DNA from 3 places in the Brachybacterium sp. B718/18 genome. Region 2 is predicted to be linked to each of the others. Evidence: riboswitches for the same ligand, from Rfam matches in the RefSeq annotation. Region 2 holds a riboswitch; each other region holds the start of a gene.
The links. Region 2 has a riboswitch for thiamine pyrophosphate ahead of ACZCAH_RS13455 (bifunctional hydroxymethylpyrimidine kinase/phosphomethylpyrimidine kinase). Riboswitches for the same ligand answer to the same signal wherever they lie in the genome.

Region 1: another riboswitch for thiamine pyrophosphate. It lies ahead of ACZCAH_RS14000 (ECF transporter S component); the one in region 2 lies ahead of ACZCAH_RS13455 (bifunctional hydroxymethylpyrimidine kinase/phosphomethylpyrimidine kinase).
Region 3: another riboswitch for thiamine pyrophosphate. It lies ahead of ACZCAH_RS07045 (YkoF family thiamine/hydroxymethylpyrimidine-binding protein); the one in region 2 lies ahead of ACZCAH_RS13455 (bifunctional hydroxymethylpyrimidine kinase/phosphomethylpyrimidine kinase).

The regions. Positions count from the first base shown of each region.
Region 1 covers NZ_JBVDDO010000011.1:60,458-69,983, reverse strand. The annotation lists gene ACZCAH_RS14015 (GNAT family N-acetyltransferase) at 1-252, shown strand, start outside; gene ACZCAH_RS14010 (ankyrin repeat domain-containing protein) at 268-702, opposite strand; gene ACZCAH_RS14005 (ATP-binding cassette domain-containing protein) at 744-3,005, opposite strand; gene ACZCAH_RS14000 (ECF transporter S component) at 3,002-3,595, opposite strand; TPP riboswitch at 3,642-3,747, opposite strand; gene ACZCAH_RS13995 (hypothetical protein) at 3,965-4,531, opposite strand; gene ACZCAH_RS13990 (M13 family metallopeptidase) at 4,528-6,582, opposite strand; gene ACZCAH_RS13985 (hypothetical protein) at 6,650-7,471, opposite strand; gene ACZCAH_RS13980 (ADP-ribosylglycohydrolase family protein) at 7,556-8,635, shown strand; gene ACZCAH_RS13975 (endonuclease/exonuclease/phosphatase family protein) at 8,632-9,348, shown strand; gene ACZCAH_RS13970 (PIG-L family deacetylase) at 9,403-9,526, opposite strand, start outside.
Region 2 covers NZ_JBVDDO010000010.1:42,788-52,313, forward strand. The annotation lists gene ACZCAH_RS13440 (AAA family ATPase) at 1-1,715, opposite strand, end outside; gene ACZCAH_RS13445 (exonuclease SbcCD subunit D) at 1,712-2,875, opposite strand; gene ACZCAH_RS13450 (HNH endonuclease signature motif containing protein) at 2,936-4,729, opposite strand; TPP riboswitch at 5,034-5,126, shown strand; gene ACZCAH_RS13455 (bifunctional hydroxymethylpyrimidine kinase/phosphomethylpyrimidine kinase) at 5,117-6,853, shown strand; gene ACZCAH_RS13460 (MFS transporter) at 6,850-8,202, shown strand; gene thiM (hydroxyethylthiazole kinase) at 8,199-8,984, shown strand; gene ACZCAH_RS13470 (thiamine phosphate synthase) at 8,986-9,526, shown strand, end outside.
Region 3 covers NZ_JBVDDO010000003.1:153,858-163,383, reverse strand. The annotation lists gene ACZCAH_RS07065 (class I SAM-dependent methyltransferase) at 1-438, shown strand, start outside; gene purQ (phosphoribosylformylglycinamidine synthase subunit PurQ) at 481-1,206, opposite strand; gene purS (phosphoribosylformylglycinamidine synthase subunit PurS) at 1,206-1,457, opposite strand; gene ACZCAH_RS07050 (MBL fold metallo-hydrolase) at 1,581-2,300, shown strand; TPP riboswitch at 2,313-2,421, shown strand; gene ACZCAH_RS07045 (YkoF family thiamine/hydroxymethylpyrimidine-binding protein) at 2,459-3,202, shown strand; gene ACZCAH_RS07040 (ECF transporter S component) at 3,199-3,888, shown strand; gene ACZCAH_RS07035 (ATP-binding cassette domain-containing protein) at 3,908-6,370, shown strand; gene ACZCAH_RS07030 (phosphoribosylaminoimidazolesuccinocarboxamide synthase) at 6,512-7,417, opposite strand; gene purD (phosphoribosylamine--glycine ligase) at 7,414-8,694, opposite strand; gene truA (tRNA pseudouridine(38-40) synthase TruA) at 8,777-9,526, shown strand, end outside.

The DNA of each region.
Region 1 (9,526 bases), on a different contig from region 2:
GCCGACGGGACGCTGCGCATCGGCCGCCTCGCGGTGCGCGCCGCGAACCGCCGCGACGGCTTCGGCGGCCGGATCATGCGGGCCGCCCTCGACGTCACCCACGAGCTCGCCCCGCAGGCCGAGGTCCACATCGACGCGCAGGCCTATCTCGAGCAGTGGTACCTCGGGATGGGCTACGAGACCGTCGGCGGGGTGTTCCTCGAGGCCGGGATCGAGCACGTGCCGATGGTGTACCGCCACCCGCAGGACTGACCGGGGGGCAGCGCGTCAGGCGGCGTCCGGGCCGCCCGCCTCATCGAGCAGCGCGGCGATCTCGGCGCGCTCGAAGTAGCGGGCGGTCTCGCGCGCATCGGGGGTGCCGAGGCTCGGATCCGCGCCTGCCGCGAGCAGCGCCCGCGCCACGGCCGCATCGCCCTTGAACGCGGCGCCGGCGAGCGGGGACTGGCCGCGGTCGTTCAGCAGGTCGACATCCGCCCCGCGCGCCGCCAGCTCGGCGACGAGCTCTGAGTGCCCGTGGTAGGCGGCCAGCATCAGCGCCGAGTTCCCGGCGCCGTCGCGGAGGTTGACCGGAGCGCCCTGGTCCACGAGGGACAGCAGTGTCGCCGCGTCGCCCTGGCGGGCGGCGTCCAGCATCGTGCGGGCCAGCTCGAGCACGGCCTCGTCCTCGGGGGCGGGGGTGGGGTTCACGGTGTCCTCGTCCATCGCCCCAGGCTACGGCCCTGCGGTCTGTCCTGCGCGTCCGCTCAGCGCACCAGCAGCTCCGCCGCGGCCGGCCAGACGAGCAGCCACACGGCGAGGAGCAGGCCCAGCAGGTCGGCGCGGCCCAACGAGCTCGGCACCGACCAGGTGCGGTGCCGGGCCGTCGCGAAGCCGCGGGCATCCATCGCGAGCGCCTGCTGCTCGGCGCCGCGCAGGGTGTCGACCAGCAGCGACAGCGTCGCCCCGGCGAGCAGTCGCGGCGAGCGGGCGGTGCCGAGGCCCCGCAGGATCCGGGAGCGGAGGATCAGCCGCCACTGCCGCTGCAGATGACCCACCCGGATCAGCGCGGCCGTCGCCGCGGCGACCGGGCGCCCGGGCCAGCGCAGCCGCCCGCCGAGCGCATCCCCGAGGGCGCTCGGATCCACGCTGCCCAGGGCGAGCACGCCCGGGGCGACGAAGACGGTCAGCCGCAGCGCCTCGGCGAGCCCGCGCCGCCAGCCCTCCGCCGACAGCGCGGGGGCCTCGCCCAGCAGTGCGGTGGTCCAGGCGAGCCCGGCGGCGGCCAGCAGCACGGGGACCAGGCGCAGCAGACCCCCGCGGAGGCCGCGCACCGCGAACGGGGCCAGCAGCACGAGCGGCATCAGGGCGAGCAGACCGCCCTGCCAGGTGCTCACTGCGAAGGAGCCGATAGCGGCGAGGATCCCGATCAGGCACAGGGTCAGGGGGTTCAGCGCCTCGGCGGGGAGGCGGCGCGGCCCCGGCGCCGCGGAGCGCGACGCATCCGGGGCGTCGCCGGGGTCCGGTGCGGAGGGGGCGGGGAGGTGCGTGCGGGCGTCGGCCGCGGCGATCACGTCCGGGTCGTGGGTCGCGACCAGCACGGCGCAGCCCTCGTCGGCGGCATCGCGCAGCAGGGAGAGGACGGCGCGGGAACGGCCGGCGTCGAGGCCGACGGTCGGCTCGTCGAGGACGAGCAGGCGGGGCCGCTGTGCGATGGCCGCGGCGATCGCGGTGCGGCGCTGCTCGCCCCCGGAGAGGCGATGCGGATGCACCTCGGCGAGGGGGCAGAGATCCGCGCGCTCGAGCAGCTCCACGGCGCGCCCCGGATCCGCGTGCGGGGAGGCCGTCAGCTCCGCGCGCACGGTGGTCGCGACGAAGCCCAGCGACGGGTCCTGGGGGACGGTCGCGATCCCTCCGGGACCGGGGCGCTGGACGGTGCCGGAGACCTCCGGGGCCGGGTCGAGGAGCACGTCGAGCAGGGTCGACTTCCCGGCGCCGCTCGGACCGGTCAGCACGGTCAGCTCGCCCGCGCGGGCACTCAGGTCGACCGGGCGGTGCAGGCCCCGCTGCGGGACCCGCACCCCGCGCAAGGAGGCGATGACCTCCGTGCCGGTCGCCTGCGGCGCGGTCCCCTCGGCGCCGGTCGGCTCCGCGCCGGTCGGCTCCGCGCCGTGCGGCTCCGGGGCGACGGGCACCGAGGCGGACGGTGCCGCCGGGGCGGGCCGTGCGTCGGCGAGCACCCCGGCCGCTCGCAGCGCCGCGGACTCGGCGGCGAGGACCTCCGCGGGCGGGCCGTCGGCGAGGATCCGACCCTGCTCCCCGAGGACCACGAGACGATCCACCCGGTCCTGCCAGGCGGCCAGGTCGTGATCGGCGACCACGAGGGTGCGACCCGCGGCGGCACGGACGATCTGCTCGCGCACCGCGGTGGCCGTGTCCGGGTCGAGCATGCTGGTCGGCTCGTCGAGCAGGAGCACCGCCGGATCGAGGGCGAGCGCCCCGGCGAGCGCGATCCGCTGCTGCTGCCCGCCCGAGGAGTCCAGGGGCGGGCGCTCCTCCTCGACGTCGACCCGGGCCGCCGCGAGAGCGCGGGCGACCCGCTCGTGGATCTCGGGTCGGGCGAGCGCGCCGTTCTCCGGGCCGAAGGCGGCATCCCGCGCGACGGTCGCGCCGACCATCGCCTGCGCGGGGTTCTGGAGCAGCAGACCCCGCTGCCCCGCACGGGCGGGCGGGTCGGGGACGGTGCCGCTCAGCTCGCCGTCCTCCGGGTCCAGCAGGCCGGCGAGGGCGCGCAGCACGGTGGACTTCCCGCTGCCGCTCGCCCCGGCCAGGAGCACCCGCTGCCCGGCGGGGACGGACAGGGTCAGGCCGTCGAGCACAGGCGCGGGCCGGGTCCAGGGCCGCCAGCGCAGCTCACGGATCTCGAGCGGCTCCGCGGCCGGTGCGGCCGGCGTCCCGCCGGGGCTGGGGGCAGAGCGCTCGGCGTCCTGCCCCCTTCCGGCCGCGACGGCGGACCGCGGCGACGTCATGGGGTGCTCGGCGCCGGGGTCCGACGGGCATGGTCCCGACCGGCGGCGAGGGAGTCCACCGCGCCCGTCGCGACCAGGGCGCGGGTCGCCGCCCAGCCCAGCGCGCCCGCCAGCAGCGCGCCGGAGATCAGGAAGAAGCCGAGCATGATCAGCGAGAAGGGCCAGCTCATCTCCTGGTAGTAGGCGAGCTTCTCCCAGCCCCATTCGAGAGCCGCGCCGAGAACGCCGCCGAGCATCGCCACGGGGAGCGTGAAGCGGAGGTACCCGACGAGGAGGAAGGCCAGCTCCACGCCGCCTCCCTGCACGAGGCCCGAGATGGCCGTGCCCCAGCCCCACTGGGAGCCGAGCAGCATCGAGAGCACTGCGGCGACCATCTCGGCGAGCAGCGCCGCGCCGGGCTTGCGCACGATGAGGCCCGCGAGCACGGCGGGCAGCAGCCAGATCCCTGCGAGAAGGCCCTGTGCCGGCGCGAACGCCGAGGTGAGGGGGTCGATCAACGAGTACAGCAGTCCGTAGCCGATGAACGCGACCCCGAAGGCCGCGCCGATCAGGACGGTGACCAGCAGGTCGATGGTGCGATAACGGTTCATCACGTCTCCTTCCGATCCCGGAAGGGGCGTGCGGGACGCGGGGTCCCGCACGGAAATCCCGACTCCCTCCGCCGGTGTGACCCGGATCAGGTTCGAGGGTCTGCGGCTGCGCGCACTCTCAGCACCCCGGTGGTGCTCCCCTGTCAGTGGATGACCGACCGGCAGTCTACCGCGCCGCGGGCCTAGCCTGCTCACCCTCCGCGCGGGCCCCGCCTGCTCACCCTCCGCGGGCCCGGCCAGTTCCCCCCTCCGCACGGGCCCTTCCTGCTGGAACTCCGTCCCTGGCGTGAGCTCAACGCCTCACAGGCCGTGAGGTCACGCCAGCCGCGGTGTTTCCGTCGCGTGGGGTGGCGCGGGGAGCCCGCCCGCTCAGCGCCGTGCGCGGATGGCCTGCTCGATCGCCGCGGCGGTGGCCTCGACGTCGACGGGGGAGAGGAGGTAGTGATCGCCCTCGCGAGCGATGATCTCCACCTGGGTGCCCGAGCGGGTCACCAGCAGCCGGTACCTCGCCTGCACCTCCCCGAGGGTGTACACCTTCAGTCGGCCGACGGGGCGCACCTGCTCGGGGGTCGCGGCCATCGCGCGGCCGCGTCGCCAGCCGAAGCCGCCGACGGTGACCCCGACGCTCGAGGACGGGACCTCCCGCAGCTGCACGGTGCGGAAGTCGGCCAGCGGCCATGGGGCGCGCGGCAGGAACCCGCCGAGGCTTACGGTCACGCCGTGGCCGTCGACGATGAAGCGGGTCCACTGGCCCATCCAGGTCCACAGGGCCAGCAGCGCGAAGACGGCGCCGGCGGCGACGGCCACCGGCATCGGCAGCTGGCCGGCGACGAGCACGACCGCCACGACCCCGGCGACCAGGGTCAGGGCGATGCGGGTCCAGCCCACCGAGGAGGGGCGGGTGGTGCCGACGTAGAAGGGCGGCTCCGGCCTCACCAGATCCGCACCCGGTCCTCGGGCGCGAGGTACATCCCGTCTCCCTCCACGGTGCCGAAGGCCTCGTGGAAGGCGTCCAGGTGCGAGGCGACGGTGTTGCAGCGGAACTCCATGGGGGCGTGCGGGTCGATCGCGAGGCGGCGGATCGCCTCCTGCTCCCGGCTCTTGCCGCGCCACACCGTCGCCCAGGACAGGAACAGCCGCTGCAGACCCGTGAACCCGTCCAGCGTGGCCGCCGCTGCCGCTGCCTCCTCCTCCGGGCGGGTCGCGAGATAGGCGGACACGGCGATGGTGAGGCCGCCGAGGTCGCCGATGTTCTCCCCGATGGTCAGCCCGCCGTTGACGGTGCGGGAGTCGTCCAGATCGCGCGGGGAGAGGCCGTCGTACTGGGCGATGAGGCGGGCGGCGCGGGCCTCGAAGGCTTCGCGGTCCTCCTCGGTCCACCAGGAGACCAGCGCTCCGGTGCCGTCGTACTTCGAGCCCTGGTCGTCGAAGCCGTGGCCCACCTCATGGCCGATCACGGCCCCGATCCCCCCGAAGTTCACCGCGTCGTCGGCCTCGGCGTCGAAGAAGGGCGGCTGCAGGATCGCGGCGGGGAAGACGATCTCGTTCGCGCCCGGGTTGTAGTAGGCGTTGACCGTCTGCGGGGTCATGTGCCACTCGGTGGGGTCGACGGGACCGGAGAGCTTCGCGAAGTCGTACTCGGCGTCGGCGCGACGCACCGCCCGGACGGTACTGACCAGGTCCCCGGGGACGATCTCGAGACCGGCGTAGTCCCGCCACACCTCCGGGTAGCCGATCTTGGTGGTGAAGGCGGAGAGCTTCTCGAGGGCCCGCTCGCGGGTCGCCGGGGTCATCCAGTCCAGGGTGGAGATCGAGCGGCGGTACGCCTCCAGGAGCGCCTCGACGAGCTGCTCCATGCGCTCCTTGTGCGCGGGCGGGAAGTGCCGCTCGACGTACTCGCGGCCCACGGCGAAGCCCACCGCGCCCTCGACGAGGCCCACGCCCCGCTTCCACCGCTCCCGCAGCTCCTGCGCGCCCGAGAGCACCGTTCCGGAGAAGGCGAAGTCCTCGTCGACCAGCGCAGCGGGCAGGTAGGGCGCGTAGGAGGAGACGGCGTGCAGCGCGAGCCAGCTGCGCAGCACCGCGAGATCCTCCCCGGCCAGCAGCTCGGCCGCGGCGGCGACGTACTCGGGCTGGCCGACGTTCACGACCTCGACGGCGCTCGCCGGCGCTCCGGTCCCCTCGAGATAGGCGTCCCAGGGGAAGGCGGGGGCGAGCTCGGTCCGGGCGGCGGCGTCCATCGGGTTCGCGGACTTCTCCCGGTCGCGCAGGCGGACCACGTCGACGTGGCAGGCGGCGAGCCGGGTCTCGAGCCCCCAGACGGCGTCCGCGAGCGCCTCGGCATCGCCGTCCACGAGGCCGGGGCGTCCCGGCAGCTCCGCGAGCCGGGCGAGGTTCGCCAGGTGCCCGCGATAGGCCTCGCGGATCTCCGCGTAGTGCTCCTCGCGGTAGTACGACTCATCCGGGAGACCCAGACCGCCCTGGTGCAGGCGCACCTGGTAGCGACTGGGATCGTGGTCGTCGGTCCACACGTAGGCGAGCAGCGCGCTGGTCCCGGCATCGGGGGCGGCCATGGTGCGCACGATCGCGGGGAGGTCCGCCGCCTCGCCGATGGTGTCGAGCAGGGCGGTCAGCCCGCCGAGACCTGCCGCCTCGATCGCCTCGGTGTCCATGAAGAGTCGATAGATCGCGCCGATCCGCTGGGCGTCGGTGGTGACGGGGGCTGCGGGGTCGAGCGCGTCGGCCGCCTCCTCCACGATCTCCCGCACCCGCTCCTCGGAGAGGTCCCGCAGCGCATGGAAGGCGCCGTCGGTCGAGCGGTCGGCCGGGATCTCGTGGCGCGCCAGCCAGCCGCCGTTGACATGGCCGAACAGGTCGTCCTGCACCCGGATCCCGGTGTCGACCGAGGACAGGTCGAGGCCGGAGGGAGCAGGGACTGCGGGGTCGGCGGAGTCAGTGGAGTTCACGGGCGGCGTCGCAGAGGTCATCATCGGCTCCTGGAGGTTCGGGGCGGGAAGCGGTGCGGCGGACCCGGCCGGGCCCGCCGCGGAGTGGTCACATCGGGGCGAGGCCCAGGGCGGCGAGGGCGAGGGTGAGCACGCCGATCGCGAGGGGGACGTAGGCCCACGGGGTGCGGGCGCGCTCGGCGGGCGGGCGGCGCTGCAGCACGAGGGTCGACAGGCCCGAGCCGACCGACAGCACGGCGGTGCCGATCACGAGCACCGGCGAGAGGATCACCAGTACGGTCGCACCGACCTGGAAGAGCACCACGCCGAGCACGTCCAGCAGGCGCATGATCACGGTCGAGCGGGCGCCGACGCTCTGCGCGAGCAGGGTCCCGACCGCCTCCGTGGACCACTCCGAGGGTCGTGCGATGCGGCGCCGTGTGGTGACCGTCTGCACGGTGGCGAGGGCGAGCCACACCAGCGCCGCGCCGGCCCCGATCCAGATGCCGAGCTCGGCGCGGACGTCCCCGGGCCACAGCACGAGGGCGAGGAGGACCGCGGCGACGCGCAGCAGCTCCTCGACGGCGCTGCGCACCGCCAGCAGACCGGGGTTCACGGCCAGCTGGCGGCGGGTGCGGGCGACGAACAGGCTGGTCGCGACGAGCGAGGCGAGATGCGCGGCGCCCAGCAGGATCCCGATGAGCAGGGTCACCGGGCTGGTGGGCGCGAAGGGCAGGATCGCGAGCAGCAGCAGGACGCCGAGGAGCGGGATCAGCAGAGCCTGGATCGACAGGCCCCGGACGAGGTCCCGGACGAGGTCCGCGCCGGTGGGCGGATGGTCGTGACCGGTGTGGTCGTGGGGGTCGTCGCAGTGCGGGTCGGCGGCGGGGGCCGACGCGGGGTTCCCGAGGGCGTCGGGGGTCTCGGTCATGGAGCTCCTTCGATATCGCCTCCAGGGTACCGGGATCGGGCATCGCCCCAGGAAGCACGGGAGAGGTGTGGAACGATGTGGCTCGTGAGAACCGATGCAGCCAGGACCGACAGCAGCGGGCTCGACCCCCGACAGCGTCGGCGCGCCGTCGGGACGGTGGTCGCCGCGGCGACCGGCGACGCCCTCGGAGCGCCCTACGAGTTCCAGGCCCCGGTGCTGGACTCGGAGGACATCGACATGATCGGCGGCGGCATCCTCGGCTGGCAGCCGGGGGAGTGGACCGACGACACCTCGATGGCGATCGTGGTCCTGGAGGCCGCCGGCGCCGCCTCGAAGGGCCACGACCTGCGGGTCGAGTCCGCCCAGGACCACATCGCCCGGGAGTGGTACTCCTGGTCGCTCGGCACCCCCGACATCGGCACCCTGACCTCGACCGTCGTGCGCCGCGCCGCGGACCACGCCCGGGCCGCGGGCCATTACGCGCCCCGCGCCGCCGACTTCCGGGCGGCGGCGCAGGCAGCCCACGAGGACCTCCCCGCGAATGCCGGCAACGGCTCGCTCATGCGGGTGCACGCGAGCGTGCTGCCGTACCTGCTCTCCCCGGACGAGGACCTCGCCGAGGCGATCGAGCTCGTGTGCGGTCTCACACATGTGCACGAGGACACTCTCGAGGCGTGCCTGCTGTGGGGCTTCGCCGTGCGGCACGCGATCCTCACCGGCGAACTGGACGTGCGCGTCGCCCTCCCGCAGCTGCCCGAGGAGCGCCGCGTCCTCTGGGCGGAGCGGATCGAGGAGGCCGAGCTGGCTAATCCGGCGCACTTCCGCCGCAACGGCTGGGTGGTCGGCGCCTTCCAGGCGGCCTGGTCGGCCATCACCCTCGCCGGACCCATCCCCGAGGGGAAGTTCGCCCAGCGCGAGATGCTCGTGCGCGCGCTCGATGCGGCGGCCCGCGCCGGCTACGACACCGACACGGTCGCCTGCATCACCGGCTCCCTTGTGGGGGCGGCGCTCGGCGACAAGGCGGTCCCGCCCGAGTGGCGCCGGGTGCTCTTCGGCTGGCCCGGGTACGAGGTCGACGAGCTCGAGGGCCTCGTCGAGCGGGTGATCGCCCCGATGGTCGCCCCCGAGTCAGCGCCGGCAAGCGGCGAGGGGCGGGCGCGATGACCGGCCACGGCTGGGACCTGCGGATCATGGCCTGGAACCTCTGGGAGCTGCGCGGGGACCTCGTGGCCCTGGTCGAGGCCGTCGAGGATCTCGCGCCCGACGTGCTGCTCGTGCAGGAGGCCCCGCGCTTCGTGCTGCCGACCCTGCGCCTGCAGTGGCTCGCCCGCCGACTGGACCGGCGGATCCTGCTGGGCGGCGCTGGGGGTCGGGGTCTCGCGATCCTCGCCACCGACGCCGTCGCCGCCCAGGTGATCCGGCGGGGCGCCCATCCCGTCGCGCAGACCCTCTCGGACCTGAACTCGACCTACCCGCGCGGTGTCGCGGCGGTACGGCTGTCCGTGCCGGGCGGCGGAGCGGTCGTGGTCTCCTCGATCCACTTCGCGCTGCAGCAGGACAACCGCCTCGCCCACGCCGAGCACGTCGCGGCGCTGGTGCGCGGGGCGGGCGCTCCGGTGATCATCGGCGGCGATCTCAACGAGACGGCCGACGGCGCGGCGCGCACGCTGCTGGAGCCGCTGCTGCACGACCCCGCCGCGCAGAGCGAGTGGACCTTCCCGGCGGCCCGTCCGCAGCGTCGGATCGACGCGGTGCTCACCACACCGGACGTGCGGGTGCGCGCGGCGCGCGCCGTGACGGCCACGACCCGGGTCCCCGCCGAGCGCCTCGCCGGCGCCTCGGATCACCTGCCGACGCTCCTCGACGTCACCCTCTGAGCGGCGCGGTGGGCGCGGTGGGCTCGGTGGACCTGGTCGCCGCGGCCGCCGCGGTCAGCAGCGCACGCGCAAGCCGGTGAGCATCCGCACCGCGTCGTCCTGGCCGCCGACGTGCCGGATCCGCAGCGTGCCGTCGCCCGACGGGTCCTCCCCGAGGACGGTGAACTGCGTGCGATAG
Region 2 (9,526 bases):
GCTGCCTGGGCTTGCTCGGCGGTGCGGCGGGCGGCCTCGGCGGCGTCGACCTGCTCGGGGCTGACGGCGTCCTCGGAGGGGTCCGCGGGGCGGGGGTGTGCGGTGGAGCCGCAGACGGGGCAGGCGGTCCCCGTCTCGAGGTCCGCGGCGAGCTCGGCGGCGATCCCGGCGAAGCGGCGGCTGCGCAGGGACGCCTCCTCCGCGGCACACTCCTGGGCGGCACGCAGGGCCGCCCCCGCGGCGGACCGGGCCTTCTCGACGGCCGTGATCTGCGCGGCCGCGGCGATGGCGGCACGGTGCGCGTCCTGGGCGGCGGCGAGGGCGAGCTGCGCCTCGGCCCGTCCCGCGGCGGCGGTGCGGGCCCGGTCACGGTCGTCGACGAGCGCGGCGCGGGCCGCGGGGCGCTCCTCCAGCGCGGCGGTGAGCGAGGCGAGGTGCTCCACCCGGCCGGCGAGGCTCTCACGCCGCGCGACCAGCCGCTCCTCCCGCGCGGGCAGGGCGGTCTCGAGGTCGACGAGATCCGTCAGGGCACCGGCGGTCGCGGTCGCCTCCGAGGCGGCGTCGGCGAGCTGCTCGGCGGGGAGGTCGACGAGGTCGGGGTGGTCCGGGCGGGTGCGCGTGACCAGCTCGGCGAGGGCTTCGATCGCGCGGGAGGCGGCCGCGGAGGCGGTGTCGCGGCGACGCAGCAGGTCGACCACGGGGCGGGCGGTCTCGTCGGCCGCGAGCGCGGTGCGGGCCCGTTCGACCTGGGGAGACTCCTGCTCGAGGCGGACGGCGAGCTGGTCGAGCCGGTGGCGGCGTTCGAGGCGGGTGCGGACGGTGCCGGCCTCGTCGGCCGCGATGCGCGCGGTCTGCTCGGCGGTGGTGGCGGCATCGGCCGCGGTGCGGGCGGACTCCGCGCGGGCGTCGACGGACGCGAGCTGCGCGTCGGCCGACTCGGCGATTGGGTCGAGCCGCAGCGCCGCGGCGTGCTCGACGAGGGCGGTGCTCTCCTCGTCCTCGAGGGCCGCTGCCTCGGTGAAGCGGGCGACGGCGGTGGAGAGGGTCTGCTGGGCGGCCTCGACCTGGCGCTTGGCCTGCTGGCGCATGCCCTCGAGCTGCTTCTCGACGGCCGCGTAGGTCTCGGTGCCGAACACGCGCTGGAGGACCTGCTGGCGGTCCCCGGTGCCGGCGCGGAGGAAGCGCGCGAACTCGTTCTGCGGGAGCAGGACGGTCTGCGTGAACTGCTCGCGGGTGAGGCCGACGGCGCGCTGCACCTCACGGCCCACCTCATCGAGGCGGCTCGCGATCACCTCGGAGCCCGACCCGGAGCCCGCGGCGTCGGCGATCGCCGCGGGCAGCGCCTGCGGGGAGCCGATCCGCCACAGGACGGCCTTGGGCTGCTCCTTCGTGGTGCCGCTGCCGCGCAGCTTGGGACGCTGGAACTCGGGCTGGCGGCGCACGCGGTGCAGGCCGGAGCTGGTCTCGAAGACGAGGTCGACGACGCTCGGTGCGGTGGGCGCGGCGAACTGGGAGCGGATCCGGTCGGCGCTCGTGGCGCTGCCGGCGACCTGCCCGTAGAGCGCGTAGACGATCGCGTCGAGGATGGTGGACTTGCCGGAGCCGGTGGGGCCCTCGAGGAGGAAGGTGCCGCTCGCGCCGAGGGCTGCGAAGTCGATCTCGACGGTCCCCGCGAAGGGGCCGATGCCGGTCAGGCGCAGGTGGTGGAGCTTCACGAGGCCTCCTGCTCACGGCGGACGGCGGCGTAGGCGCGCTCGAGCACGGCGTGCTCGGCCTCGGTGGGGTCGCCGCCCGTGACATGGGCGAGGAACTCGTCCATCACCTCGAGAGGGTTCTGCTCACGGCGCACCACCGGGGTGCCCTCGCGGGCGGCGCGACCCTCGGGGGCGTACTCGGTGAGCAGCAGGTGCGGGAAGGCCTCGCGCAGCTGCTCCTGCAGGTGGGCGGGACGGGCGGGGTCGGTGACGACAGCCTTGAGCCAGTCGCCGGCGTGCTCGGTGCGGTGGGCGAGGATCTCCTCGAGGGTGCCGCGCAGTTCGGTGAGTCGGCGCGGGACGGGGGTCTCGACCCGGCGCACCCGGGCGGTGGTGCCGGGGGCGCCGAGCTCGACGAGCAGCACGGACTTGCGGTGGCTCCGCTCGGAGAAGGAGAAGGCGAGCGGGGAGCCGGAGTACCAGGCGGGCGCGCCGACGAGGGCGGTGAGGTCCTGGCAGCCGTGGAGGTGGCCGAGCGCGAGGTAGTCGAGCCCGGCCAGGACCCCTGCGGGCACGGAATCGACGCCGCCGACGGAGAGGTCTCGCTCGGAGTCGGAGCCCTCGCCGCCGGTGACGAAGGTGTGGGCGAGGACGACGGTGCGGGCGCAGGGGCGGGTCGCGGCACGCTCGCGGACGCGGTCGAGCGCGGCGCGGGTGACGGCCTCGTGGCTGCGCGCGAGGGGCTCGCCGCCGGGGCCGCCGAGCTCGGCGCGGGCGCGGTCCGGCTCGAGATAGGGCAGACCGAAGACGAGGACCTCGCCGTGCTCGTCCTCGACACTCACGGGGTGCTCGAGGCCGGGGAGGTCGGTGAGGAGGTGGATGCCGCCGCGCATGAGCGAGCGACCGAAGCCGAGCCGCTCGGGCGAGTCGTGGTTACCGCTGGTGAGGATCACGGTCGCGCCCGTCGCGGCGAGGCGGGCGAGGGCCCGGTCCAGGAGGGTCACGCTGCTCACCGCGGGCACCGCCCGGTCATAGACGTCGCCGGGGACGACGACCACGTCGACCTCTTCGGCCTCGACCAGCTCGACGAGCCAGTCGAGGAAGACGGCCTGGTGCTCGTGCAGGTCGACCTTGTGCAGGGTGCGGCCCAGGTGCCAGTCCGAGGTGTGCAGGATCTTCATGTCTCCGAGCCTAGGGGCGAGGTGCGACGAGCGAGGCTGGGCTCGCGCGGGGTCGCGCGATCAGAAGGGCGGCGGCCCGGCGTCGCCCCATCCCCCGAGCGGGGGCTCGAGCGGCGGGTAGGGCGGGGGCTCGAGCGGGGGGCAGGGCGAAGGGTCGGCCGACGGGCGCGGGTCGAGCAGCTCGGCGATGTCCCAGTCGGCGGGTGTCTCGCCCTCCCCTCCCCCGGGATCCGGCGCCGGCTCCCCGGCGTAGGTGCCGCGGAGGAAGCTGGACCAGGCGGCGGTGAGCGCCTCGACCATGCGCAGGCTCGCCGCGTCCAGGTCGTCGATCACGGTCACCGCGTCCCCGGCGCCGCCGATCCGCCAGCGGGTGCGGCCCGGTTCGGTGGGGCCGGTGGGGATCCGGACGGGATCGAGGAGTCCGGTGGTCTTGTCGAGGTGGTGCTGCCAGCACAGGAGGTGCAGGTTCTCGAGGTCGGTGGGCCCGCCCGCGCCGGGGGTGCCGCGGCGGCACTCCTCGAGGTGGTCGCACTCGGACGCCCACGAGCTGGGGCGGGTGCAGCCCGGCACAGCGCACTGGGCGCTGCGCAGGCGCAGGTGCTCGAGCATCGCCGGGCTGGGCGTGTACCGCTCGGCGGGCAGGGGCAGGAAGGCCCCGCTGCAGGGATCGGTCAACACGCGGTACCAGACGTCCGCCGCGCCGGCGAGGCTGCGGGCCATCGACGGCGGCAACGGGGTCGTGCCCTCGAGCATGCCCGGCTCGTCCGACGCGCCGAGGAGTGTGAGCGCCGGGATCGTGATGTTGAGGCGGAAGCGCGGGGCAGGCACGTCGGCACCGTCGGGGTCCAGCTGTGCGGAGGTGAGCAGAGCGAAGCGCAGGCGCGTGAGCGACAGGGCGCGCCCGCTCTCGAAGACCGTCCCCTCCGGGTCATGCGGGATCGGGGCACCCTCGCGGAGGGCGGCGCGCTGGGCGGCCTGGACGGCGCGGGCCGTCTCGTCGAGCTCCGTGAAGCAGGCGAGGATGTCGGGGATCGGACCGGTGATCTGCAGGATCCCGACGCCCGGCTGCGGCGACGGGAGCAGCTCGACGGACCGCTCGAGACAGGATTCCGGATCGGGGCGATCCTCCCGCTGACGGAGCAGCTCGATGAGACCTTTCAGCAGGGTGAAGAATCGTTCCGACGTGATATCCGCGGACCAGGCGGAGAGGATCTCGTCGAGCTGTCGACGGGAATCGTCCGACAGGCTCCGAGAGCCTTTCAGGATCCGCTCGAACCAGGCGGCGGAGATCTCCCCGGAGTCGAGCCGGGCGAGCGCTCGCGGGAGCAGATGGACGGCCTGGTGCGCGTCCCGGAGCCGCCATCCCGCGGCACCGCGGGTCACGCGGAGGGCGAGGGCGGCGCGCAGGGTGTCGACCTCGTTCACCTCCTCGCACTCCTCGTACTCTCCCTCGAGCTCGTGGAGCGCGGCGAGGGCGCGGTACTGGCTGACGAGAGCTCGGGCGGCAGCCCGCTCCGCATCCCAGACGCGCTGTGATGCCGCGCTGAGCTGTGGATCATCTGCGCAGCCACCGCGAGCTGGGAGGGCCTCGCGAGTGCCGGGAGTACGGCCGGAGACGGCGCGCAAGCGCAGCGGGAGAGAGGCGAGCAGGTAAGGATCGACGGGCGCCGGACCGGCAGCCGAGGGCGCCACCGCGGCCCCATCGTCAGCCTTCGGGGCGCGGGAGGAGGAACCCGACGAGGAGCCGTCGATCGGCACGATGCTCACCACGTCCACCCCCTCTGCATCCCGTCGGGGAGGGCGCGGGACCCGCGCCGAGAACTCCCCCTCGAACACCTCCACCCTAATCATCATCACCCACCTCGGAAAGCCCTCCTCTCGCATTTGTGGATAACTTCGTCGCCCCGGCTGGTGATCGACGAAGAACACCACTGGGGCCGAATCGTTCCTCCCCAGGACAGGGTTATCAACAGAGTTTTTCCCCATATCGCGGCGGACAGGGTTTCGTGTGTCGGACCCCGGGTGTACAGGGGGTCAGGAGCGACAGCCGGCCGGTCAGTGGGCCGCACGAGCGGCGGCGAGCGGACCGAGCGACGGTCCGGCGCGACACCTGAGCCAGACGCCGCCGCGCCGCTCCGCGCCGTTCCCCTACACTCGGCCGCTGGACACGGGGTGCGCCCGAGGCGCTGAGATCACACCCGTGGAACCTGATCTAGTTCGTACTAGCGAAGGGATGTCCGCATGAGCTCGGATTCTCGCACCCTCTTTCCGCCCGCCCGCACGGCCCAGCACGCCCGCACGGCCCAGCACGCCCGCACGGCCCAGCCCGACCCCCGCCCCCGCCCCGCACCCGCCCTCCCCCGGGTCCTCTCGATCGCCGGGACGGACCCGACGGGCGGAGCCGGCACTGCGGCGGACCTCAAGTCGATCACCGCCGCGGGCGGTTACGGCATGGCCGCGGTCACCGCCGTCGTCGCGCAGAACACGAACGGCGTGCGAGACATCCACCTCCCGCCCGCCGCCGTCCTCACCGCGCAGCTCGAGGCGGTCTCCGACGATGTCGAGCTCGAGGCCGTCAAGACCGGCATGCTCGGCACCGCCGAGATCATCGACGCCGTCGAGGCCTGGCTCCGCGCGCATCCGCCGCGGGTGCTCGTCATCGACCCGGTCATGGTCGCGACCAGCGGTGATCGCCTCCTCGCCGCGGAGGCCGAGCAGGCGATGCAGCGCCTGTGCCGTCTCGCGACCGTCATCACCCCGAACCTCGACGAGCTCGCCGTCCTCACCGGCGAGGCCCCCGCGCGCACCGAGTCCGAGGCCCTCGCGCAGGCCGAGCGCTTCGCCGCCGCGACCGATGTCGCCGTCGTCGTGAAGACCGGACACCTCGACACCCGCGCGATCACCACGACCTGGGTCCCCGCCGGCGGCGGCACGGGCCACGCGGTGCGCACCACCCGCGTCGACACCACCAGCACGCACGGCACCGGCTGCTCCCTCGCCGCCGCGCTCGCCACGCGGCTGGGCGCCGGCGACGACCCCCGGACGGCGCTCGCCTGGGCGAGCCGCTGGCTCCACGAAGCGATCCAGCACGGCGCAGCGCTGCAGGTGGGCGACGGGAACGGGCCCGTGGACCACGGGCATCTGGGTCGCCGGCTCGCCGCGGCGGGATCCGCGGCACCATGGCTCGGCCCGGGCGCGGTGCCGACCCGGCTCGAGACGCCGGCAGACCTCCGCCCAGCCCCCGCCGAAGGCCCCGCCCCCGCCGAAGGCCCCGCCCCCGCCCACGGGCCCGCCCCCGCCCACGAGTCCGCCCCGGCCCACGGGCCCGCCCCGGCCGTCGCCCCCGTCGGCCCCTGGACCGCCGCGCTCTGGGAGGCGGGCGCGCCGCTCGCCGCCGCGATCGACGACTCGGGCTTCGTCACCGCCCTCGTCGACGGCAGCCTGCCGGAGGAGCAGTTCAGCGTCTACCTCGCGCAGGACGCCCACTACCTGCAGCGGTACTCGCGGGCGCTCGCGGCACTGGCCGCTGCCGCCCCGGACGACGAGGCGCGTGCGTTCTGGTCGGCCTCCTCGCGGACCTGCGTCGAGACCGAGATGGAGCTGCACCGCAGCTGGCTCGCCCCCCGGCCGGAGGCGGCGACGCTCCCCGTCGGCCCCGTGACCAGCGCCTACACCGACTTCCTGCTCGCCCGGGCGCTCGGCTCCCCGCACGTGGTCGGCGCGGCGGCGGCCCTGCCCTGCTTCTGGCTGTACGCGCAGGTGGGCGCGGGACTGCCGGAGGTCCCGGCGGATCATCCCTACCGGGACTGGCTGCTGACCTACCGCGATCCGGACTTCGTCGAGGGGGTGCGCGGAGCCCTCGGCATCGTCGAGCGGGAGCTTGCCGCGGCGGGCCCCGAGGTGCGGGCGGAGGCGGCGCGGGACTTCCTCCTCGCGTGCCGGCACGAGCTCGAGTTCTTCGAGCAGGCCCGCCGATGAGCGCCGCGACGATCCCCGCCGCCACCACGCTCCCCGCCGAGGGCCGGGCCGCCCTGCGTGCGGGCGTGGTCGGCAACTGGATCGACAACATCCACGTGTTCCTGCCGGTCACGGCGCTGGCCCCGGCGATGCTGGTGCTCGCTGGACCGTCGGCGACCGCGTCGACGGGGGCGCTGATCATCGTCGCGATGCTGCTGGGCCGGCCCGTCGGCGGGGTGGTGTTCGGGCGGATCGCGGACCGGCTGGGCCGCACCCGCACCACGAAGGTCGCGATCGCCGGGACCGCCGCGTGCGCGCTCGCGATCACCGCCGTCCCGACGCACGAGCTGCTCGGGCCCGGCACCGTCGCCCTGGTGCTGATCCTGCGTTTCCTCGGCGGGATCTTCGTCGCCGGCGAGTACTCGGCGGCGATCCCGCTGGCCATGGAGTGGTCCGCGCCGCGCCGGCGGGGGCTGATGAGCGGGCTGATCCTGTCGATGGCGCCGTGGGCGCAGGCGTCGATCGCCTTCGCGGTCGCGCTGCTGCTCGCCGCGCTCGGACCGGACCACTACGCGGTCTGGGGCTGGCGGGCGCTGTTCGTCCTCGGCGCCGCGCTGTCGATCGGGATGATGCTCTACTACCGGCGGCACGTGGTGGACGCGCCGATCCTGCACCGCACGACCACGGCCCCCGCGCCCACCGCCCCTGCCCCGTCGGCCCCGCGCCCGGGCCTGCGCAGCCTGCTCGCCGGGGGCTGGGCGCCCGCCTTCTGGCAGGCGTTCGTGCTGATGACGGGGCTGTGGCTGCTCACCGACTCGACGGTGCTGCTGCTCACGGCGAGGCTCGCGACCGACTCGAGCCTCTCCCCGGAGGCGGTGCCGCTCGCGATGGGCGTCGCCGCGATCGCGCAGGCGCTCGCGATGGCGGCCGCGGGGCATGTGTCGAGCCTCGTCGGCCGACGCCGGCTGCTGGTGGTCTGGGGAGCGGTCGCCGCCGTGCTCGGCCCGGTGCTGTGGTGGGCGGCGGTGCACGCCCCGACCCTCGCCGCGGCGGCCCTCTTCGCCGCGCTGCTGCAGGTCGCGACGGTCTCCGCCTACGGGCCGATCGCCGCGTACCTCTCCGAGCGGTTCCCCGCGGCGGTGCGGTCGACGGGCTACGGCTCCGCCTACAGCCTCTCGCTCGTGCTGCCGGCGCTGTACCCCTTCTACGTGCCGGCGCTCGAGCCGCTGCTCGGCCGGGACGGGACGGTGATCGGCATGGTCGTGCTCGGCGGGTCGCTCGTGGTGCTCGGCGCGCTGCTCGGGCCGCGACTGTCCCCGCGCGACCTCGACGCCGATCTCGACACGGTCGCGGAGCGGGGTCGGCGATGAGCGCGATCCCTCCTCCCGACCCGCTGCTGGAGTCCGTCCGGCCGGTGCTCGCGGCGGTCCGCGAGCGGGCGCCGCTCGTGCACTGCCTGATGGCGACCGTGTCGATGGGCCTGGTCGCGGACGGTCTGCTCGCCGCGGGCGCCCGGCCGATGATGACCGAGACGCTGGCCGAGGCGCCCGTCGTCACCACCCTCGCCGAAGCCCTGCTCATCAACCTCGGCACCCTCTCGACCGATGCGATGGACGGGATCCCCGCGACGGTCCGGGTCGCGCGCGCGGACGCCCGACCCTGGGTGCTGGATCCGACGGCGATCGGGATCGCGCCGGTCCGCACCCCGCTCGCGCGAGGGCTCCTCGCCGAGCGGCCGACGGTGGTGCGCGGCAATGCCTCGGAGATCCTCGCCCTGGTCGGGGAGGGATCCGGGGGTCGCGGCGCCGACTCGACCGACACCGCGGAGACCGCCGAGCGGGCCGCGGCACGGATCGCGGAGCGCACCGGCGGCGCGGTCGCCGTCTCCGGGCCGGTGGACCTGCTGGTCGGCGTCGGCCGACGGGAGCGGGTCGCGCGCGGCTCCGCCCTGCTCGCGCGGGTCACCGGCACCGGCTGCCTGCTCGGTGCCCTCACCGCGGCCTGCACCGCCGTCGCCGAGGACGCCCTCGTCGCCGCCCGCGCCGCGACCGTGTGGATGGACCTCGCCGGGGAGCTCGCGGCGACCCGCGCCACCGGTCCCGGCTCCTTCCCGATGCACCTGCTCGACGCCCTCGACGAGATCGGACGCTGACATGACCCGCACTCCCCTCCCCCTCGATCTGCGCTGCTACCTGGTCACCTCCGGCCTGGGCCGCCGTACCGTCGACGTCGCCGCGCGGGCCGCCGCGGCCGGAGCCGGCGTCGTGCAGGTGCGGGCGAAGCAGGCGAGCACCGCCGAGCTGCTCGAGCTGGTCCTCGCCGTCGCGGAGGCCGTCCGCTCCGCACATCCGGCGACGCGGGTGCTGGTCGACGACCGGGCGGACGTCGCCGCGGCGGCCCGGGCCCGCGGCGCGCACGTCCACGGGGTGCACCTGGGCCAGGACGACCTGCCGGTCGCCGACGCCCGGGCGCTGCTCGGAGAGGACGCGATCATCGGCCTGACCACGGGGACCCTCGAGCTGGTGCGGGCGGCGGAGCCGGACGCCCGCCGCCTCGACTACCTCGGCGCGGGCCCCTTCCGCCGCACCCCCACGAAGGACTCGGGCCGGAAGCCGCTGGGCGTCTCCGGCTATCCGGCGCTGGTCGCCGCGACCAGCCTGCCGATCGTCGCGATCGGCGACGTCACCCCCGCCG
Region 3 (9,526 bases), on a different contig from region 2:
GCCATCGCGCGCGCGGTCGATGTCGGCTGCGGCAACGGCCTGCTGACCGCTTATCTCGCGGCGGCGCTCCCGGACGCGGCAGTCCTCGGCAGCGACGACGACGCGGATGCGGTGGCCGCGACCCGCGCGACCCTCGCCGCGAGCGGACTGGCGCAGGACGGCGTGGAGGTCACCTGGGACGTCTCGCTCTCCCGGGTCGCCGACGGCAGCACGGACCTGGTGCTGCTGAACCCGCCCTTCCACGACGGCACCGCCGTCGACGCGACGCTCGTGCAGGACCTCCTCGACGCCGCCGCGCGGGTGCTGCGCCCCGGCGGGCAGCTGTGGTTCGTGCACAACTCGCACCTGCGCTACCGGCCGGAGGTGGAGCGGCGCGTCGGCCCGGTGCGGGAGCGCGCCCGCGATCGCCGCTTCACGGTGCTCAGCGCGACGCGGTAGTGAGTGGGATAGGGCGGCGGCCCGGCCGCAGGCGCCCGGGGCTCAGGCGACGAGGCCGGTGAGCACCGAGGTGAACATCGCCAGGCCGTCGGTGCCCGTGCGCGTGCCCTGGCCGGGCTCGTCGGGGCCGAAACCGGCCTCGACCGCGTGCTCGGGGTGCGGCATCAGCCCCACGACATTGCCCGCGGCATTGGTGATGCCGGCGATGTCGCGCTGCGAGCCGTTGGGGTTGTCCTCGAAGCCGGCCGGGCCGTGGGTGGCACCCGCGACGTAGCGGAACACCACGCGGCCCTCCGCCTCGAGCTCGTCGAGGGTGCGGGCGTCGGCCATGTACTGGCCGTCCTGGTTCTTCAGCGGCACGCGGATCACCTGGTCCTGGGCGTAGCCGGAGGTCCAGGCGGTGCGGGCGTTCTCCACCCGCAGCGGCTGATCGCGGCAGATGAAGGAGCGGTGGGCGTTCTTGATCATCGCGCCGGGCAGCAGGTGGGTCTCGCAGAGGATCTGGAAGCCGTTGCAGATGCCGAGCACCGGCATGCCGCCGTTCGCCGCATCGACCACCTTCTCCATCACGGGCGCGAACCGGCTGATCGCCCCGGCGCGCAGGTAGTCGCCGTACGAGAAGCCACCGGGCAGCACCACGGCGTCGACGTCCTGCAGCGAGTCCTCGCCGTGCCAGAGCGTGACCGGCTCGGCCCCGGCCAGCCGCACGGCGCGCAGGGCGTCCCGGTCGTCGAGCGTTCCCGGGAAGGTGACCACACCGATGCGCATCAGGCGTCCTCGACCTCGAGGGCGACGACGTCCTCGATCACGGGGTTCGACAGCAGGGTCTCGGCGGCCTCGCGCAGGGTCGCGAGGACCTCCTCGGTCACCTCGCCGGCGACCTCCAGCTCGAACCGCTTGCCCTGGCGCACGGAGGCGACGCCCTCGAAGCCCAGACGGGGCAGGGCCGCCGCGACCGCCTTCCCCTGGGGGTCCAGGATCTCGGGCTTCGGCATGACGTGGACCACGACGCGTGGCATGGGCGCTCCTCGGGGGCGGGCGGGGCAGGGACCTGCGGGTCATCCTACCGAGCGCGCCGGACCCGGAGGCGGGCGGTCCAGGGGCGTACGGTCGGAGGACCACCACGCCCCCCGGGAGTCGCCATGAGGATCCGCCATCTCGTCCATTCCTGCCTGCTCGTCGAGGTCGCCGCGCGGCGCGTCCTGATCGACCCGGGGATGTTCAGCGTCGACGCGGTGCGCGCCGTCGACGGACCGATCGACCTGGTCGCGATCACCCACCAGCACGCCGATCACGTGCAGCGCGCCCTCCTCCTCGAGGTGCTCGAGCGGCATCCGGGCGCGCAGGTCCTCGCCGAGCCGGAGACGGTCGCTCTGCTCGCCCAGGCCGCCGCCGGCCCCATGGGCGAGGGGCCCGCGATCCCGGCGGAGCGGATGCGGGCCCTGCCCGCGGGGGAGTCCCACGAGCTGCCCGCCGTCGACGGCCGATCGCCACTGCGGGTGACCGCGGCCGGCGGGGCGCACGCCGTCATCCACCCGGACATCCCGCGGGTCGGCAACACGGGCCTCGTGCTCTCGGCGGGGGACGGGCCGCGCCTCGGCGTCACCGGCGACAGCCTCGAGCCGCTCGCCGAGTTCCAGGGCATCGACGTGCTCGCGTTCGCAGTCGTCGCCCCCTGGTCGAAGATGTCCGAGACGATCGAGTTCCTGCGCGCGGTCCGTCCGCGGCTCGCCCTCCCGGTGCACGATGCGGTCGCGAGCGCCGGGGGCCGCGCGATCTACGTCCGCCAGGCGACGGCGCTCGCCGCCGAGGGCACCGAGGTACGCGACTGGGTGGACCCGGAGCGCTCGATCGAGCTGTGAGCGGGTAGGGTGCCGGGCGTGCACGGGAGTCCGGTGAGCCGGGCTGAGAGGGAGTTCTCCAACTCCGACCGTAGAACCTGATCCGGATCATGCCGGCGCAGGGAGCTCCGCCAGGCGATCGTCGCCGCGTGCCCGTGCCCACTCGAAAGGCATGGACCGTGACCACACCGCCAGCAGCCCCCGCCGCCCCCACCACCTCGCCCGATCCGACCGCGACACCGCTCGGCTTCGGCGTCGGCGCCCGCGTGACCGCCGCCGTGATGAGCGAGGACTACGCCCGGTTCCTGGTCGGCGCCCTCTCCGCCCTCGACCTGACCGGGCTCGTGCGCGAGACCGGGGACGTCTCCACCTATCTGGGCGGCCACGAGACGCACCTGCAGCGCGCGCTGATCGACCTCGGCGAGGCGCTCGCCCGCACCGAGCACCACGCGACGATGTCGGTGCTGCTCTCGCGGGGCTGCCCCGGGGAGGTGGCCTGCGAGCTGCCCGGTGGGGCGGGACCGCGCGTCACCGCCGTGCCGCCGCCACGGCGCACCGGGCGGTTCGCGAGCGCCGAGTGGGCGCTGTACCCGCTGGCCGACGCGGTCGCCGAGGACGGCACCCCGCCCGACCACATGCGCGACATCTACGCCGCGATCGACCACGCCCGCGAGCTCGGCACCTTCCGCGGCTCCGAGCACTTCGTCACCCGCCTCGAGGGCGACCTCGGCGACGTGATCGCGACGGCCATCGCCGGCTGGCTGCTCGTCGGCCGCGGCGTCCAGCACGTCACGAGCCACCTCACGATCTCCCTGAACAGCCCGTCCCACGATCTGCGCGAGCTGCCTGACGCGCCCGCTGAGATCTCTGCGGGCGTGACCGCGGGGACCGGGCCGGACGCGTCCGCGGAGGAGGCCCGATGAGCGCCGGGCCGCAGAGCCCCGACTCCCGTGAGGCCGCGGCGCCGCAGACCGCACAGACCTCTCCCGATACCGGCGCCGCGCGCCCCCGCCGAGCTCCGCTGGCCCTCCGGGAGCTCGTGCTGGTCGTCGTGCTCGGCGTCGTGTTCGGCTTCCTGTACTGGGCGTTCGTGCAGGCCTGGAACCTGCTCGCGATTGCGATGGGGCCCGCCGGCGACCTCGCCCAGCACGTGCTGTTCGGGTCCTGGCTGCTGGTCGGGCCCATCGCCATCGCGATCCTGCGCCGCCCCGGCGTAGGCATCCTCGCCGAGATCCTCGCGGCGGTGATCGAGGTGGTCTTCCTCGGCAGCCCCGTCGGCCCGCTGCTGCTGCTCTCCGCCGCGCTCCAGGGCCTCGGCTCCGAGCTGCCCTTCGCCCTGACCCGTTACCGCCGCTACGGCTGGGGCGTGTTCGCCGTCTCGGGAGCGCTCGGCGCGAGCCTCGTCTTCTTCTGGACCGCCTACCGCATGGGCTGGTACGGACAGGACCTGCTCACCCTCCGCCTCGGAGTGCAGATGCTCTCCGGGGTCCTGCTCGGCGGGCTGCTCGCCCGCGTGATCGTGCGGGCGCTCGAGCGCACCGGGGTGCTCGCCGACTTCGCGATCGGGGCCGCCGGTGCGGCGGCGATCCCCGAGCGCCGTGTCCGCTGAGTCGGTGACGGCGCGGCCGGTGAGCGCCGCGACCCCCGGAGGGGCGGCGGCGACCGACCCGAGCCCGCTGGTGCGCGCCGAGGCGCTCGAGGTGGTGCTGCCCTCCGGGGCGGGCGTGGGCCCCTGGACCGGGGAGATCCACGACGGGGAGCAGGTGCTGCTGCTCGGCCCCTCCGGCTCGGGGAAGTCGACGCTGCTGCGCACGCTCGCCGGGGCGATCCCCTCCCACCAGCGCGGGCGGGTCCGCGGCAGCGTGCGCCTCGCGGGCGGGGTCGACCCGGTCGCGGGCGGGGTCTCGGCCGCCGCCCCGCTCGTGGGCCATCTCGGTCAGGATCCGGCCGACGGGGTCTGCCTCCCGCGGATCGCCGAGGACGTGGCGCTCCCGCTCGAGAGCGCCTGCACCCCGCCCGAGAGGATCGGGCCCCGCGTCCATGCCGTGCTCACCGCGACGGGCACGGCGGACCTCGCGCACCGCCGCGCCGCCACGCTCTCCGGGGGACAGCTGCAGCGCGCCGCGCTCGCCGCCGCGGTCGTGGCCGGGCCGCGGCTGCTGCTGCTCGACGAGCCGACCGCGATGCTCGACGCCGAGGGGGTCGCCGCGGTGCGCCGCGCGGTCGATACGGCCGTCGAGTCGACGGACTGCGCGGTGCTGCTGGTCGAGCACCGGCTCGACGAGTGGGCGGGGGAGGCGGGCGTTGCCGGGCTCCCGGCCCGGACCATCGCCCTGGACCGTTCGGGGCGGGTACTCGCCGACGGGCCCACCGCCCGGGTGCTCGTGGAGCACGGGGAGCGGCTGCGCGCGGAGGGCTGCTGGCTGCCGCGGGAGATCGAGCGGCGGCTCGAGGACGGGGCCGGTGCGAGCGGGATCTCCCCAGCCCCGGACGGTACGGCGCACGTCGAGGCGACGGGCGCGGCCCCTCGTCAGACGGCCGGGACCCCCGCGCCCGCCCCGACCCCGCTGCTTCGCCTGCGCTCGGCGACCCTGGGACCGGAGGGACGCGACGTGCTGACTGGCGCCGATCTCACCGTCCGGGCCGGTCGGGTGCTCGCCGTCGTCGGCCGGAACGGCGCCGGGAAGTCGACGCTGCTGGGCGCCCTCTCCCGGCTGGACCCGCTGCGCGCGGGGACGCTCGAGGGCGGCGCCGCCGCGCTCGTGCTGCAGCGTCCCGAGTCCCAGTTCGTGGCGGACACCGTCGTCGGGGAGCTCGCCGCGAGCGGGGCCGGGGAGCAGGCCCGGGCGGAGCTGCTCGCCCGCCTCGACCTCGGCGACCACGCGGACCAGAGCCCCTATCGGCTCTCCGGCGGGCAGCAGCGACGGCTCTCCCTCGGCGCCATGCTGCTGACCGAGCGGCCGGTGCTGCTGGCCGATGAGCCGGGCTACGGCCTCGACCGCGCCGCGCAGGCCGAGGTGCTCTCGCTGCTGCGCGAGGCGGCGCAGGAGGGACGCGGGGTGGTCCTGACCACCCACGACCTCCGCGCGGTCGAGTCCGCCGACGAGGTCGTGGTGATCGCCGGGGGCCGGCTCGTCGGCCCCCTCGCCCCGGCCGCGCTGCTCGCCGACGGCGAGCTGCTCCGTCGCGCCGGGCTGCGCGCCGGGGAGGCGGCGGACCCGGCGGGCGGCACGACGGGGGAACGGGAGCCGGGGCGCGCCCCGCACCCCGGGTCCGCGCCCGCGTCAGTGTCCGTGTCCGCCGAGAACGGGACGGACCGGCCGCTCACCGCGCTCGAGGACCCGCCGCGGCCCCGCGCCCTGCTCGCCCGCCGGGATCCCGCGGTGCTGTTGGGACTGCTGACGGCGCTGAGCGTGGTCTGCATCGCCCTGACCGATCCGATCCCGCTGCTCCTGCTCCACCTGCTCCTCGCGAGCGGCGCGATGATCGGGCTGCGGATCGGGCCGCTCGCCCTCCTGCGCGCGCAGGCCCCGTTCCTCCCCTTCGCCGCCGGTGTGCTCGTGGTCAACGTGCTCAGCCGTCCCGGGCACGAGCCGTGGCCGGATCTGCCCGTGCGGGTCACCGCCGAGGGGATCGTCCTCGGCACCGCCCTCGCCCTGCGGGCGCTGGTCATCGGGCTCGGAGCCGCAGTGGTGCTGCGTTCCTCGGATCCCGGGCGCACCCTGACCAGCCTGCGCGTCCACGCCCGGCTGCCGGCCCGCATCGCCCTCTCCCTCCTCGCGGGGCTGCGACTGCTCGAGGATCTGCCCCGGCGCTGGTCGACGATCCTCCGCGCGCACCGCCTGCGTCGGCCCTCCGCCCCGGACGGGAATCCCGCGCGGCTCGGCCCGCGCGCGCTGATGACCTGCGCCTTCGCGCTGCTGGTCGAAGCGATCCGCTCCTCGGCCCGGATCGCCTTCGCCCTCGAGAGCCGGGGCGTCGCCGCGGGGGAGCGGACCTGGTGGCGCAGCGCCCCGCTCGGCGCGGGCGATGCCGCGCTGGTCCTCGCGATCGCGGGCATCGTCACCGCGGTGCTGCTGCTCAGCGTCTGAGCGAAGGACTGCGCCGCCGGTGCCGTCGGGCCGCGGGCCTGAGCGGCGGAGCGCGGCGGGGGCTCCGCACGGCGACGACCTCCTCCTCGACCTGCTGGATCCGCGCCTCCGTGTGTGTCCCGTCGCCCCCGCGCGCGCGGCTCAGAAGCTGGTGCCGGTCAGGCGCTCGTAGGCCTCGACGTAGCGGGCGCGGGTCTGGGCGACGACCTCGGCCGGCAGCTCGGGCGGCGGGGTGTTCGAGCCGCGGTGCCAGCCCGAGGCGGAAGAGGTGAGCCAGTCCCGCACGAACTGCTTGTCCAGGCTCGGCTGCACGCGGCCCTCGACGTAGGTGTCCGCGGACCAGAAGCGGGAGGAGTCGGGGGAGAGCACCTCATCACCCAGCAGCAGCCGCCCATCGGTGCGGGAGTGCCCGAACTCGAGCTTGGTGTCCGCGAGCAGGATGCCGCGCTCGGCGGCGACGGCGCGGGCCCGCTCGTAGACGGCGAGGGTCAGCTCGGCGAGCTCGTCCGCGAGCTCCTCGCCCAGCAGGTCGCGCGCCTGGGCGACGGTGATGTTCTCGTCGTGCGCCCCGGCCTCCGCCTTGGTCGAGGGGGTGAACAGTGCGGGATCCAGGCGCGAGGCTTCGACCAGCCCTGTCGGCAGCACGTGACCGCCCACCGAGCCGCCGGCCCGGTAGTCGGCGAGGCCCGAGCCGGTGAGATAGCCGCGGGCGATGCACTCCAGCGGCACCATGTCCAGGCCCCGGCAGCGCAGGGCTCGGCCCGCGACGGCGTCCGGGACGTCGGTCGCGGAGAGCACGTGATGGGGGACCAGGTCCTCGAGCTGGGCGAACCAGAAGACGCTGATGCCGGTGAGCAGCCGTCCCTTGTCGGGGATCCCGGGCTGCAGCGAATGGTCGTAGGCGCTGATCCGATCGGTCGCGACGACGAGCACCTCCTCGGCCGCATCGGGCGCGACGCCCGTGGGGACGTACAGCTCGCGCACCTTCCCGGAGACGACGTGGTCCCAGCCGGGCAGGTCGGGGGCGGTGATCAGCGGGGTGCTCATGCGCGGGCCTCCGCCTCGGACGCGGCGAGGGCGATGTCCCCGCGGTGGTGGGATCCCTCGAGCTCGATCGCGCGGGCTCCCGCGAGGGCGATCTCCCGGGCGGCGACGAGCGTCGGTCCGGTGCCGACGACGGTCAGCACGCGCCCGCCGGCGCTGCGCAGCACCCCGTCCTCGCCGCGGGAGGTCCCGGCGTGCAGGACGTGGGCACCGAGCGCCTCGGCGGCCTCGATCCCGCCGATCGGGTCCCCGGTGCGGGGCGCGGCGGGATAGCCGACGGAGGCGACGACGACGGTCACCGCGGCCTCGTCGCTCCAGGTCGGGGCGCCGACGGCGGCGAGCTCTCCGCGGGCGGCGGCGAGCAGCAGCGGCGCGAAGGGGGTCGCGAGGCGCTCGAGGACCACCTGGGTCTCCGGATCGCCGAAGCGGGCGTTGAACTCCACCACGCGCAGGCCCCGGGAGGTCAGGGCGAGGCCGCAGTACAGGATGCCGACGAACGGCGTGCCCCGGCGGGCCAGCTCGGCGATGGTGGGCCGGGCGACCTCGGCGACGATCTCGTCGACCAGGCCCTCGGGAGCCCAGGGCAACGGCGAGTAGGCGCCCATGCCACCCGTGTTCGGACCCTCGTCACCGTCGAGGGCGCGCTTGAAGTCCTGGGCCGGGGCGAGGGGCACCACGTCCGTCCCGTCGCTCACGCAGAACAGGGAGACCTCCGGGCCGTCGAGGTATTCCTCGAGCACCACCTGACCGCCCGCGGCGAGCACCGCGTCGCCGTGGGCGAGCGCGGCGGCGCGATCGGCGGTGACGACCACGCCCTTGCCAGCGGCGAGTCCGTCCGCCTTGACCACGAAGGGCACGTCGCCCAGCGGGTTCACCCGGTCCAGGCCCGCGGGGAGACCCTCCGGGGAGGTCACCGTCACGGAGGCGGCGGTGGGCACGCCCGCGGCGGCCATGATCTCCTTCGCCCAGGACTTGCTGCCTTCGAGGCGGGCGGCCTCGGCCGACGGGCCGAAGACGTCGATCCCCGCGTCCCGCAGGCGGTCCGCGGCCCCGGCGACCAGCGGCGCCTCCGGTCCGACCACCACCAGGTCGACGCCGAGCTCGCGGGCCAGGGCGACCTGGCCGTCGAGATCGTCGAGCGCGACGGGATGGCAGGTGGCGAGCTGCGCGATCCCGGGGTTGCCGGGGGCGGAGTGCAGCTCGGGGGCGGGGCGGTCGGCGGCGAGGCGACGGGCGATCGCGTGCTCGCGGCCTCCGGAGCCGATGACGAGGATCTTCACGCCGCACAGGGTACCGACGGCCCCGGCGGCCCCGCGGAGGTGCCCAGGGGGCGGTCTCCGGTCCGCCGCTACGATCGCTGGCATGCCCGAACCCGCGACCCCCACCACCCGGCTGCGACTGGATCTCTCCTATGACGGCACCGCCTTCCACGGCTGGGCCGATCAGCCCGGTCAGCGCACCGTCCAGGGCGAGCTCGAGCAGGCCCTCGCCCGGATCGCTCGGGTGCCCGTGCGGGTCACGGTCGCGGGTCGCACTGACGCCGGGGTCCATGCCCGCGGCCAGGTGTGCCATCTCGACCTGCCGGATGCCGTGCTCGCCACCCTCCCCGGGCGTTCGGACCGGGCGCCCGCCGAGGCGCTCGTCTCCCGGCTCGAGGGCGTGCTCCCGGACGACCTCGTGGTGCATCTGGCCCGCGAGGTGACAGGCGAGTTCGACGCCCGCTTCGGAGCGCTGTGGCGCCGATACCGTTACCGCATCTCCGACGGCCCGACCGCCCACGACCCGCTGCGACGGGACGTGCTGCGGCACCGTCGGCCGCTCGACGTCGCCGCGATGGCGCGCGCGAGCGAGCCGCTGCTCGGCGAGCACGACTTCCTCTCCTACTGCCGGCCGCGCGAGGGCGCGACGACGGTGCGCGAGCTGCGGGAGCTCACCTGGGAGCGGCCGGGGGAGGGGCGGGCCGACGAGGGCCTCGTCGTCGCGACCGTCGTCGCCGACGCCTTCTGTCACCACATGGTCCGCTCCCTCGTCGGGGCGCTTCTCGGCGTGGGGGAGGGGCGGCGTCCCGAGACCTGGCCCGCCGAGGTGCTCGCCGCGCGCACCCGCGAGTCA